Regions from separate parts of the Streptomyces sp. NPDC127119 genome, predicted to be linked through region 1. Evidence: riboswitches for the same ligand, from Rfam matches in the RefSeq annotation. Region 1 holds a riboswitch; each other region holds the start of a gene.

Evidence for each region. Region 1 has a riboswitch for cobalamin ahead of metE (5-methyltetrahydropteroyltriglutamate--homocysteine S-methyltransferase). Riboswitches for the same ligand answer to the same signal wherever they lie in the genome.
Region 2: another riboswitch for cobalamin. It lies ahead of ACFVH5_RS25835 (ABC transporter substrate-binding protein); the one in region 1 lies ahead of metE (5-methyltetrahydropteroyltriglutamate--homocysteine S-methyltransferase).
Region 3: another riboswitch for cobalamin. It lies ahead of ACFVH5_RS13225 (energy-coupling factor ABC transporter permease); the one in region 1 lies ahead of metE (5-methyltetrahydropteroyltriglutamate--homocysteine S-methyltransferase).

What each region holds. Positions count from the first base shown of each region.
Region 1 covers NZ_JBHXTO010000148.1:8,548-12,351, forward strand. The annotation lists gene metE (5-methyltetrahydropteroyltriglutamate--homocysteine S-methyltransferase) at 171-2,489, opposite strand; cobalamin riboswitch at 2,654-2,872, opposite strand; gene ACFVH5_RS37335 (SDR family NAD(P)-dependent oxidoreductase) at 2,903-3,682, opposite strand.
Region 2 covers NZ_JBHXTO010000068.1:22,767-26,570, reverse strand. The annotation lists gene ACFVH5_RS25840 (FecCD family ABC transporter permease) at 1-778, opposite strand, end outside; gene ACFVH5_RS25835 (ABC transporter substrate-binding protein) at 787-1,818, opposite strand; cobalamin riboswitch at 1,885-2,072, opposite strand; gene ACFVH5_RS25830 (TIGR03767 family metallophosphoesterase) at 2,338-3,804, shown strand, end outside.
Region 3 covers NZ_JBHXTO010000022.1:48,451-52,254, reverse strand. The annotation lists gene ACFVH5_RS13235 (nuclear transport factor 2 family protein) at 1-665, opposite strand, end outside; gene ACFVH5_RS13230 (tetratricopeptide repeat protein) at 897-1,631, shown strand; cobalamin riboswitch at 1,726-1,908, shown strand; gene ACFVH5_RS13225 (energy-coupling factor ABC transporter permease) at 1,938-2,687, shown strand; gene ACFVH5_RS13220 (energy-coupling factor ABC transporter substrate-binding protein) at 2,684-3,085, shown strand; gene cbiQ (cobalt ECF transporter T component CbiQ) at 3,092-3,804, shown strand, end outside.

The DNA of each region.
Region 1 (3,804 bases):
CTGCTGTCCGGTGGCCGTGCCGCCCCGCCCCCCGGCGGGGCGAGCACCGGCACGTTCAGGTGTAGCAGCTCCAGGATTGTGCGAGTCGGACATTTTGGCGACAGCCGAATAGCCCTGGTGCGGGCCGGGAGCCGGGGGCCCGCGCCCCTGCTCCCGGCCCGCCGCGTGCATCAGGACGTGGACAGCTCCGTGCGGATCGTGCGGGCCGCGGCGACCAGGTTCTCCAGGGACGTGCGGGTCTCGGGCCAGGCCCGGGTCTTCAGACCGCAGTCGGGGTTGACCCAGAGGCGCTCGGCGGGGATGGCCTCAAGTCCCTTGCGCAGCAGGGCGGCGGCCTCGTCCGTGCTCGGCACCCGGGGCGAGTGGATGTCGTACACACCGGGCCCCGCCTCGCGCGGATAACCGTGTCCGGCCAGCTCGCGGGCGACCTGCATGTGCGAGCGTGCCGCCTCCAGGCTGATGACGTCGGCGTCGAGGTCGTCGATGGCCTGCACGATGTCACCGAACTCGGCGTAGCACATGTGCGTGTGGATCTGGGTGTCCGGGCGTACGCCGCCGGTGCTGAGGCGGAAGGCCTCGGTGGCCCACGCCAGATACGCCGGACGGTCGGCGGCCCGCAGCGGCAGCGTCTCGCGCAGGGCGGGTTCGTCGACCTGGATGACCGAAGTCCCGGCCGCCTCAAGGTCGTTCACCTCGTCGCGCAGGGCGAGGGCGACCTGGCGGGCGGTGTCGCCGAGGGGCTGGTCGTCGCGGACGAAGGACCAGGCGAGCATGGTGACGGGCCCGGTCAGCATGCCCTTGACCGGCTTGGCGGTGAGCGACTGGGCGTACGTCGTCCAGCGCACCGTCATGGGTTCGGGGCGGGAGATGTCTCCGGCGAGGATCGGCGGGCGGACGTACCGCGTGCCGTAGGACTGGACCCAGCCGTGCTGGGTGGCGAGGTATCCGGTGAGCTGTTCGGCGAAGTACTGGACCATGTCGTTGCGTTCGGGTTCGCCGTGCACGAGCACATCGAGGCCGGTCTTCTCCTGGAACGAGATCACCTCGCCGATCTCGGCCCGGATGCGCTCCTCGTACCCGGCGCTGTCGATCCGCCCGGCGCGCAGGTCGGCCCGTGCCGTGCGCAGTTCCGTGGTCTGGGGGAACGAGCCGATGGTGGTGGTCGGCAGCAGCGGCAGGCCGAGGCGGGCGCGCTGGGCCGCGGCCCGCTCGGCGTACGGCAGGGAGCGGCGGGCGTCGGCGTCCGTGACGGCGGCGGCCCGGGCCCGTACGGCGGGGTCGCGGGTGATCGCGGACCCGGCGCGGGAGGCCAGGTCGGCCCGGTTGGCGGCGAGTTCGGCGGCGATCGCGCCGGTGCCGCCCGCGAGGCCCTTGGCGAGAGTGACGATCTCCGCGGTCTTCTGCCGGGCGAAGGCGAGCCAGCGGCGGATCTGCGGCTCGATGTCGCGTTCCGCGGAGGCGTCGAGGGGGACGTGGAGGAGGGAGCAGGAGGCGGCCACGTCGACCCGGTCGGCCAGCCCGAGCAGGGTGCCGAGCGTGCCGAGGGACTTTTCCAGGTCGTTGACCCAGATGTTGCGGCCGTTGACCACTCCGGCGATCAGACGCTTGCCGGGCAGTCCGCCCACGGCGGCGAGCGCGTCCAGGTTGGCGGCGGCCGACTCGGTGAAGTCCAGCGCGAGACCTTCCACCGGGGCCTTGGCCAGCACCGGCAGGGCGTCGCCGAGCCGGGCGAAGTAGGACGCGACCAGCAGCTTCGGGCGGTCGGTCAGGGCGCCGAGGTCACGGTAGACGCGGGTGGCCGTGTTCAGCTCGGCGGGTGTGCGGTCCTGCACCAGGGCGGGCTCGTCGAGCTGGACCCACTCCGCCCCCGCGGCGCGAAGATCGGCGACGATCTCGGCGTACACGGGCAGCAGCCGGTCGATGAGGGTGAGCGGGTCGAAGTCGGCGGCGACACCCGGGGCGGGCTTGGCGAGCAGGAGGTAGGTGACGGGTCCGACGAGGACGGGACGTGCGGTGAGCCCGAGCGCCAGGGCTTCCTTCAGCTCCGCGACCTGCTTGCTCGAGTCGGCCGTGAAGACGGTGTCCGGACCCAACTCGGGCACCAGATAGTGGTAGTTGGTGTCGAACCACTTGGTCATCTCCAGCGGCGCCACGTCCTGGGTGCCGCGCGCCATGGCGAAGTAGCCGTCGAGCGCGTCGGCCTCGACGGCGGCGCGGTGGCGTGCGGGGATCGCGCCGACCATGACACCGGCGTCCAGGACGTGGTCGTAGTACGAGAAGTCACCGGTGGGAACCTCGTGGACGCCGGCCTCGGCCAGCTGCCGCCAGTTGGCCCGGCGCAGCTCGGCGGCGGTGGCCCGGAGGGCTTCGGCGTCGACCCGGCCCTTCCAGTAGCCCTCGACGGCCTTCTTCAGTTCCCGGTTCTGTCCCTGGCGGGGGTAGCCGTACACGGTGGCCCGTGCCGCCGCGGCTGCGGACTGCGCTGTCACGGAAATCTCCTTCGCGAGATATCTCCCTGGGATCCCGGGACGGGACGCGAGCGCGAAGGGGTGACGGACCGGGCGGAAACCGAGCCGCGCGCAGAGCGCGGTCGTCCGCCGGATCAAGTACGCCGACCCGCCCACGAGGTCACCGGGATCTCCGCGCACGAATGGTTCGCGCACGGGCAGTTGGCAGGTCTTCGGACTCGCGGGCACGTCCTCCCTGCGGAGGACACCTACTGGCCGTCGCTTCCCAGACCCGGCCGGGCCCAGTGCGTGTGACGGCGGTCGTTCCCACTCACCGCTGCGGGGCAGTCCCGGATTCCCACCGGGTTCCCTCTTGCGACGCACCCGTCTGGCGGACGGGGCGAACCAGCTGCACCGGCCACCCTACGGGGCACACCCCGGTCGTGGAAAACTTTTCAGTGCACGGAGAAGCCGCCGTCGACGAAGACCGACTGCCCGGTGACGTACGCGGAGGCGGCGCTCGCCAGGAAGACCGCCGCGCCCGCGAAGTCCTCCGCGAGGCCGTTGCGTCCGACCATCGTGCGCGCCGCCAGGGCCGCCACCTTCTCCGGGTCGGACGACAGCCGCCGGTTCAGCGGTGTCATCACGAAGCCCGGCACCAGCGTGTTGACGGTGACCCCGTACGGCGACCAGGCCTCCGCCTGCGAGCGGGCCAGTGACTCCAGCGCCCCCTTGGCGACGCCGTAGGCGCCGCTCTGGACGAAGGCGCGGTGCGCCTGCTGCGAGGTGATGTGGATGATCCGCCCGAAGCCCCGCTCGGCCATGGCCGGGCCGAAACGCCGGCCCAGCAGGAAGGGCGCGTCCAGGTTCAGGGCCATGGTGGTGTCCCAGACCTCGTCGCTGAGCTCGCTCATCGGCGGCCGGAGGTTGACCCCGGCGCAGTTGACGAGGATGTCGGGTTCACCGAAGGCCTCGACCGCCCGCTCGGCGGCCTCGCGCACGCCTTCACGCGTACCGAGATCCGCGCCGACCCAGGCCGCACGGCAGCCGAGCGCAGCCAACTCCTCGACCGTCGCCCGCAGTTCCGCTTCCTTGCGGGCCACGACGACGACGCTCGCACCGGCGCGGGCCAGCGCTTCCGCCATGCCCCGCCCGATGCCGGAGCTGCCGCCGGTCACCAGGGCGACCCGGCCGTCCAGGGAGAACAGTTCTGAGAGGTAGTGCTGCGAGTCCATGGCGGCACCCTAGAAGGGCGGCGCCGGGAGCGCACCGGCGGGGGTGCGATGCGGTCGTGCGGTGAACGGTCCAGGTCAGGAGCCTGGCCCCAGGTCGCGAGACTGGCACGGCGGGGCTGTCG
Region 2 (3,804 bases), on a different contig from region 1:
CCGAGCTGACGAGCGCGGCCGTCAGGAGCGCCGTCACGCACAGCAGCACCAGCCGGGTGCGGGCCACGGACACCCCGAGGGTCGCGGCGGCGTCCTGGCCGAAGGCGAACGCGTCCAGCGTGCGCGCGTACGCCAGACAGACCGTCAGCGCGACCACCAGGACGGCGAGGCAGACCCAGACGTCCGTCCAGCCGACCCCGCCCAGCGAGCCGAGCAGCCAGAACAGCACTCCTCGGGTGGTCTCGGCGTCGGCGGCGGTCATCACCACGAAGGAGGTGAGCGCGGAGAAGAGCTGCATCGCGGCGACCCCGCTCAGCACCACGCGGTCCGTCGTCCCGCCGAGGGTGTGGCTGAGCAGCAGCACGAGTCCGAACGACAGCAGCGCGCCGAGGAAGGCGCCCGCCGAGACCGACACCAGGCCGCCGCCCGCGCCGAGGACGACCACGACGACCGCGCCGGTCGAGGCTCCGGACGACACCCCGAGGACGAACGGGTCGGCGAGCGGGTTGCGCAGCAGCGACTGCATGACCGCGCCGCACACGGCGAGTCCGGCCCCGCAGACGGCGGCCAGCAGGGTGCGCGGCAGCCGCAGCTGCCAGACGATGCCGTCCCGGATGGGGCTCAGCTCCGTACTCCCCCAGCCCAGATGGGAGGCGACCACGGACCAGACGTCGGCGACGCGGATGTCCGCCGGGCCGATGGTGATCGCGACGGCGACGGAGGCGACGAGCAGTGCCACACCAGCCGCGCAGAGCAGTCCCACACGCGGCCGTGCCATCCGGCGAGTCACCCCGTGAGCCCGAACTCCCGCAGGGCGGCGGCCACTTGTTCGACGCCCTCGACGGTACGGATGGTCGGGTTCATGGCCTGCCCGCTGAGCAGGACGTACCGCTTCTTCTTCACGGCGGTCATGTTCTTGGTGACCGGGTCGGACTCCAGGAACTCGATCTTCTTCTTCGCGGACTCGGCGGTCTGCGACTTGCGGGTCAGATCGCCGATGACGAGGACGTCGGGGTCGCGGTCGGCGACCGTCTCCCAGTTGATCTGGGGCCATTCCTCGTGGGTGTCGTCGAAGACGTTCTTCGCGTCGAACGCCCGGGTGATGATGCCGGGGGCGCCGCAGCAGCCGGCCATGTAGGGCGACTCGGAGTTGGCGAACCAGTACAGGAGGGAGACGTCGGAGGCGTCGATGCCCGCGGTGGCCTTCTTCATGCGCTGCCGGAGCTCGGCGACCAGCTTGTCGCCCCGCTCCTCCACACCGAACACCTCGGCCAGGTCGCGTATCTCCCCGTAGATGGCGTCGATGCCGAGGGGCTTCTTGCGGGCGCCGTCGCCGTCCCCGGTGTTGTCCTTGCCCGCGCAGTCGGAGGGCGAGACGTACGCGGGTACGCCGAGCTTCTCGAACTGCTCGCGGGTGGCGACGCCTCCCTTGCCGAGCGTGGACACGAACGAGGCGGCGACGAAGTCGGGGTCGGCGTCCAGGACCCGTTCGAACGACGGGTTGTTGTCGGCGATCCGCTTCACCTGCGCGTCGGCCTTCTCCAGGCCCTTCATCACCGGGTCGGTCCAGGTGGCGCTGCCGGCCATCCGGTCGGCGAGGCCCAGCGAGAACATGATCTCGGTGGTGCCCTGGTTGAGGGAGACGGCCTTGCGCGGCGGGGACTCCACGCGGACGGTGTGACCGCAGTTCTCCAGGGTGACGGCTGCCGCGGAGTCCTTGCCGGCTGAGCCGGACGAGTCGGCACCACCGCACGCGGTCAGCAGAACGACCCCGGAAACGAGCAGGGCGGCAGGGCGGGTGGGGCGTGCGATGGGCACGGAAGTTCCTCAGACGTCGAGGGCTCGAACGCGGAGCCCGGTCGTACGGTGCTCCCCCGCCGTCTCGGGACCGCGGAGGCCGCCAGCAGGTCTTCGGACTCGGGTTCACCCGGACGAGGCGCCTTCCCGGACCGTCGATCCGGTCCAGTGGCCGATGCCCCGCCCGTCACCCTCACCGCTGCGCGTCAGCTCCGGATTTCCACCGGATTCCCTGACCCACGTACATGGGTTCGACTGGCTTTCGCAAGCTATCACGGCGGCTTTCACGGCCGTGCGGCAGTGCGGCGGGGGCTCGGTCGTGACGTGGCGGGGGCTCGACGTGAATGCCGGTCTCCGCCGCCCGTTTCGTACGTTTCTCCTGTTCCGGCGGTGTTCACGGTGGCGCCACGCCCGTGCCCCCGCGGCCTGAATGAGTGGTTCCGTTCAGCGCGCCGCTCGGAGGCACCGGAGGACCGACCCATGCCGCAGGACCAGCCCAGGACCGGAACCTCCGGAATCACCGGGACCGCCGGAAAGGACATGGCCGGACGGGATCCGTCCGGGAGGGACCCGGCCGATGGGGAAGCCGCGACGGCCATCGACCGCCGTCGCTTCCTGCTCGTCTCCGGCACCCTCGCGATGGCGGCGGGGGCGACGGCGGCAGCGGGAGCGGCGACCCTCGTCCCCCCGCAGCGCCCCGGCCCCTCCGCGGTTCCCGCAGCCGAACAGGTGGCCCAGCGGCCGGCCCGTGCCACCCGGCGGCCGGCGCCGTACGCGGCCACCACCCTGGACATGACCGCCCGGCTGAGCGGAAGCCCGCACTCCGGCACCTACCGCCGACTCGTCACGGGTCCGGGCCTGCCCCTGGTCGTACGGGAGGAACTCGCCCCCGCCGCCACCGGCCGCCCGGACCGGCGGACCCCGCTCGCGTGCTTCGTCCAGTTCACCGACCTGCACCTGACCGATGTGCAGAACCCGCTGCGCACGGAGTTCCTGCGCTCGGGCGGGGCCGCGGCCTGGCGTCCTCAGGAGGCGCTGACCGTGGCGGGGGCCGTCGCGCTCGTGGAGCAGGTGAACGCGCTCGCCGAGGGCCCGCACACCGGTCTGCCGCCCGCGTTCGTGATGACGACCGGCGACAACATCGACAACAACTCCGCGCTCGAACTCGACTGGTTCCTCACGCTGATGAGCGGCGGCCGGATCACTCCCGACTCCGGCGACCCGTCGGCGTACGAAGGCGTCCAGAACTCGGGGCTCCCCCTCTACTGGCACCCGGACGACCCGGGCCTGCGCGACCTGGACAAGCGGCGCGGGCTGCCCGCCGTCCCCGGGTTCCTCACGGCCGCGCGGCGGCCGGTGACCAGCCCGGGGCTCGGCATCCCCTGGTACTCGACGGTGGGCAACCACGACGATCTGCCCGGCGGCTGCCTGTCACCCGCGCTCGGCGACTTCGCGACGGGCTCCCGGAAGCTGCTGTCGGTCCCGGACACGGACACGGCCGCCTACGCGAAGGCCCTGCGGACCGGCGACGACCCCAAGAGCGAGGTGCTCGAAGCGATCCTGCGACGGCACGCCCGCTCGGCACGGCCCGTGACGGCCGACGAGCGGCGCCGGCTGTGCACCCCGCACGAGTATCTGGCCGCACACCTCGACCCCGGGCGGGCAGGGGCGGGACCGGTCGGCCACGGCTACACCCAGGACAGCCTGGACGGCGACCGGATGTACTACTCCTTCCGGATCGCCGAGAACGTCATCGGCGTCAGCATCGACACGACGTACCGCAGCGGCCACTACGAGGGCTCGCTGGGCACCGGTCAACTGCGCTGGCTGGAACGGACGCTCGCCGCGCACAGTTCCCGGTCGTACGACGCCGACGGCCGCCTCGTACGCAACTCCCGGGCCGACGACGCCCAGGTGCTGGTCTTCAGCCATCACCACAGCCCGAGCATGACCCGCCGCCCCGACGCGGCCCGCTCCGAGGAACCGCGGCACGACGGCGCGGAGGTC
Region 3 (3,804 bases), on a different contig from region 1:
CCCGTCAGCCGGTAGCCGGTGGTCACCCGTGCCGTGGTGTCCAGCGCGTGGCCGCCGGCCAGCGTGGCGCGCATCCGTACGAGCGCGTGGCTGAAGGCGATGCTCTCGTCGACCCGCACGCGGAATTCGAGCACCTCGCGCTCGACCGGCCCGGACAGCGTCGAGAACCACACCTCCTCGGCCTTGCGGAGCGCCTCGACCCCGCGCTGCTCCAGACCGCTCACCGGGTGGAACACCTCCACGTCCGGTGCGTAACAGGCCATCGCCCGGTCGAAGTCCCGCTCCCGCCCGGCGGCCGTCAGTTCCGCGTCGAGCCGGCGGATCTCCCCCTCGGCGTCCTCGTCGTCCCAGAACGCGCGCACCTCCATGGCCCCGAGGGCCGCCACCGGGTGCTTCGAAGCGGCCTCCACTGCCTCCTCCAGGCTGTCGCACTCAAGGATGTCGTACCCGGCGACGTACTCCTTCGTCTCCGCGAACGGACCGTCGGTGCGCAGCACTTCGCCCTCGCGGACGCGCACGGTCACCGCGTCGGCCGGGGGCCGCAGCCGGTGGCCGTGCAGCCGTACACCGCGGCGCACGCTCAGCTCCTCCACCCATGGTTCGACGGGGGCCATCCCCGAGGCGTCGGCGGTGTCGTCCCCACAGACCAGCAGCATGTACTTCATGGTTCCTCCCGGTGTTCCTGAGACCCTGTACCTCCCCGACGAACCGGGGTGAGCCGAATCGACACCCCCGCAGCATCTCTTGTGGACCGGCGCCGCAGAAGGCGGCACCCGGCAGCGGTGTGGCCTGTTCCGGGAGCCCGCGGGACACCTGCCGTACGTACGCTGGGAACAGGTGGCGGAAGAGGGGTCGTCAGGATGGCGGGACAGTCGTGCACGGGGTGCGCCGGGACCATGCGGTCGCTGCGCGAGGAACTGCGACAGGCCTCGGAGGAACGGTCCTTCGCCGGACTCCCGATGCCCCGGCCGGACAGCGGACGGTCCGCGGACACCCCTGACCTGGCCGGGGACGACCTGGTGGCCTTCGTCGAGCGTCAGGTGGCCGAGCACGAACAGGACCTCGGGCCCGACCATCCGGACACCCTGCGCTCCCGCAACAACCTCGCGGGCGCCTGTCTGCAGGCAGGACACCTCAAGCAGGCAGTCTCACTGTCCGAGCGGAACCTGGCCGACAGCGAGCGCGTCCTGGGCGCCGCCGATCCCCATACGCTGACCTGCCGGAACAACCTCGCGGGCGCGTACGAGGCGGAGGGCGCCCCGGACCGTGCCGTCCCGCTCTACGAGAGCGCGCTGGCGGCCCGCGAGCGCGTCCTGGGACCCACCGACCTGCTCACCCTGCAGTGCCGGGACAATCTCGCCCGCGCCCACGTGCTGACGGGGAACCCCGTGCTCGCCGTCCCGCTCCACGAGCGCACGCTCGCCGACCGTGAACGCGTCCTGGGCGCCGACCACCCCGACACCCTGCTCTCCCGCTGCGAACTCGCCCATGTCCACCACGTGGTGGGAAACCCCGCGCGCAGTGCCGAGCTGTTCACGCGAGCCCTGGCCGACAGCGAGCGCGGCCTCGGCCCCGGCCACCCCGCGACCCGGCGGCTGCGGGAACTCCTGGCCCATGTGCAGGGCGGCTGAACAGGCGCTCCGTTCCCACCGGGAGGACCGGCGCGCGCCGCGTGACCACTCTCACGCCCCCCGAGGGCCGCTTGTCACCACCCCTGTACGCGCACTACTGTCACGACGCCTTGGTGCTCGGGAAATCGGTGTGATGCCGGTGCGGCCCTCGCCACTGTGATCGGGAAGTCCGGCTCCGGCCCTCACGGGCAGCCACTGGGTCCTCGGACCCGGGAAGGCGGAGCACGGGTGGTGTTACCCGTAAGCCAGGAGACCGGCCAAGGCACGTCAACCATCCACGAGGTGCTGGAGAGGGTCTGCTGAGCCATGCACATAGCCGAGGGTTTCCTTCCTCCGGCGCACGCGGTCGCCTGGGGCGTCGCGTCGGCGCCGTTCGTCGTCCACGGAGTCCGGTCGCTCACCCGTGAGGTCAGAGAACATCCCGAGAGCACGCTCCTCATCGGCGCGTCGGGGGCCTTCACCTTCGTTCTCTCCGCACTGAAACTGCCGTCGGTGACCGGCAGCTGTTCGCATCCCACCGGCACCGGCCTCGGCGCCATCCTGTTCCGGCCACCGATCATGGCGGTCCTGGGCACCATCACCCTGCTCTTCCAGGCGCTGCTGCTCGCGCACGGCGGACTGACCACGCTGGGCGCCAACGTCTTCTCGATGGCGATCGTCGGCCCGTGGGCCGGCTACGCGGTGTACCGGCTGTTCCGGCGGTTCGACGCGCCGCTGATGGTCGCGGTGTTCTTCGCCGCGTTCGTCGCCGACCTGTCCACCTACTGCGTCACCAGCGTGCAGCTGGCGCTCGCGTTCCCCGACCCGAGCAGTGGATTCCTGGGCGCGCTCGGCAAGTTCGGCTCGATCTTCGCCGTCACCCAGATCCCGCTCGCGGTCAGCGAGGGCCTGCTCACCGTGCTCGTGATGCGGCTGCTGGTGCAGTCGAGCAAGGGCGAACTGACCCGGCTCGGTGTGTTCCTGACCGGCAGGCGGACCCGGACCGGGAAGTCCGGCCCGAACGAGACTCACGAGACCGACGAGACGCCCGAGACGACCGGGACGGTGGCCCGATGAGCCGTAACGCGAAGATCAACGCCCTGCTGCTGCTCGTGGTGGCCGCGCTCGCCGTCCTGCCGCTGGTCTTCGGCATGGGCGACCACAAGAAGGAGCCGTTCACGGGCGCCGACGCGGAGGCGGAGACCGCGATCACCGAGATCGAGCCGGACTACGAGCCGTGGTTCTCACCCCTGTACGAGCCGCCCTCCGGTGAGATCGAGTCGGCGCTGTTCGCCCTCCAGGCCGCCCTCGGCGCGGGCGTCCTCGCCTACTACTTCGGCCTGCGCCGGGGCAGGCGCCAGGGCGAACTGCGGGTCCTGGCACAGCGGGAGGACGACCAGGGACCGACGGACAAGGCGTCCGACGCTGCCGGTGCGTCCGCGGCCGGGCCGAGCCGACCGACCGAACGGGCCTGAACCTTCGTGCTGCCGATCGACGCGGCGGCGCACAGCAGTCGCTGGCGCCGCCGCCATCCCGTGGACAAGGCCGTGCTCGGTCTCGGCCTGACCGTCCTCGCGATCTCCCTCCCGCCCTGGCCGGGCGCCGCCCTGGTCCTGGTGACCGCCCTCACTGTGCTGCTGGGCCCGGCCGCGGTACCCGCCCGGCGGCTCTGGCGCGCCTACCGGGTGCCGCTGGGCTTCTGCGTGACCGGTGCGCTGCCCCTGCTGCTCCAGGTCGGCGGCCCGGACGGGTTCGTGACCCTGGCGGAGGGTGGTCCGGTACGCGCCGGGGAACTCCTGCTGCGTACCTCGGCCGCCTCCCTCGGCGTGCTCCTGTTCGCGTTCACCACTCCCCTGTCCGACCTGCTGCCACGGCTGGTCAACGCCGGGGTGCCCGCGCCGGTCGTCGACGTGGCCCTGGTGACGTACCGGATGAGCTTCCTGCTCCTCGACTCGGTGCGCCGGATCAGGGAGGCGCAGGCCGCCCGGCTCGGGCACACCACGCGGGCCGCCACCTGGCGTTCGCTGGCCGGGCTCGGTGCCACGGCTTTCGTGCGGGCCTTCGACCGGGCGACCCGGCTGCAGGCCGGACTCGCGGGCCGCGGCTACGACGGCACCCTGCGCGTCCTGGTCCCGGAGGCCCGGATCTCCGCGCGCTTCACCCTCGCCAGTGTCGCGCTGCTCACGGTGGTGGC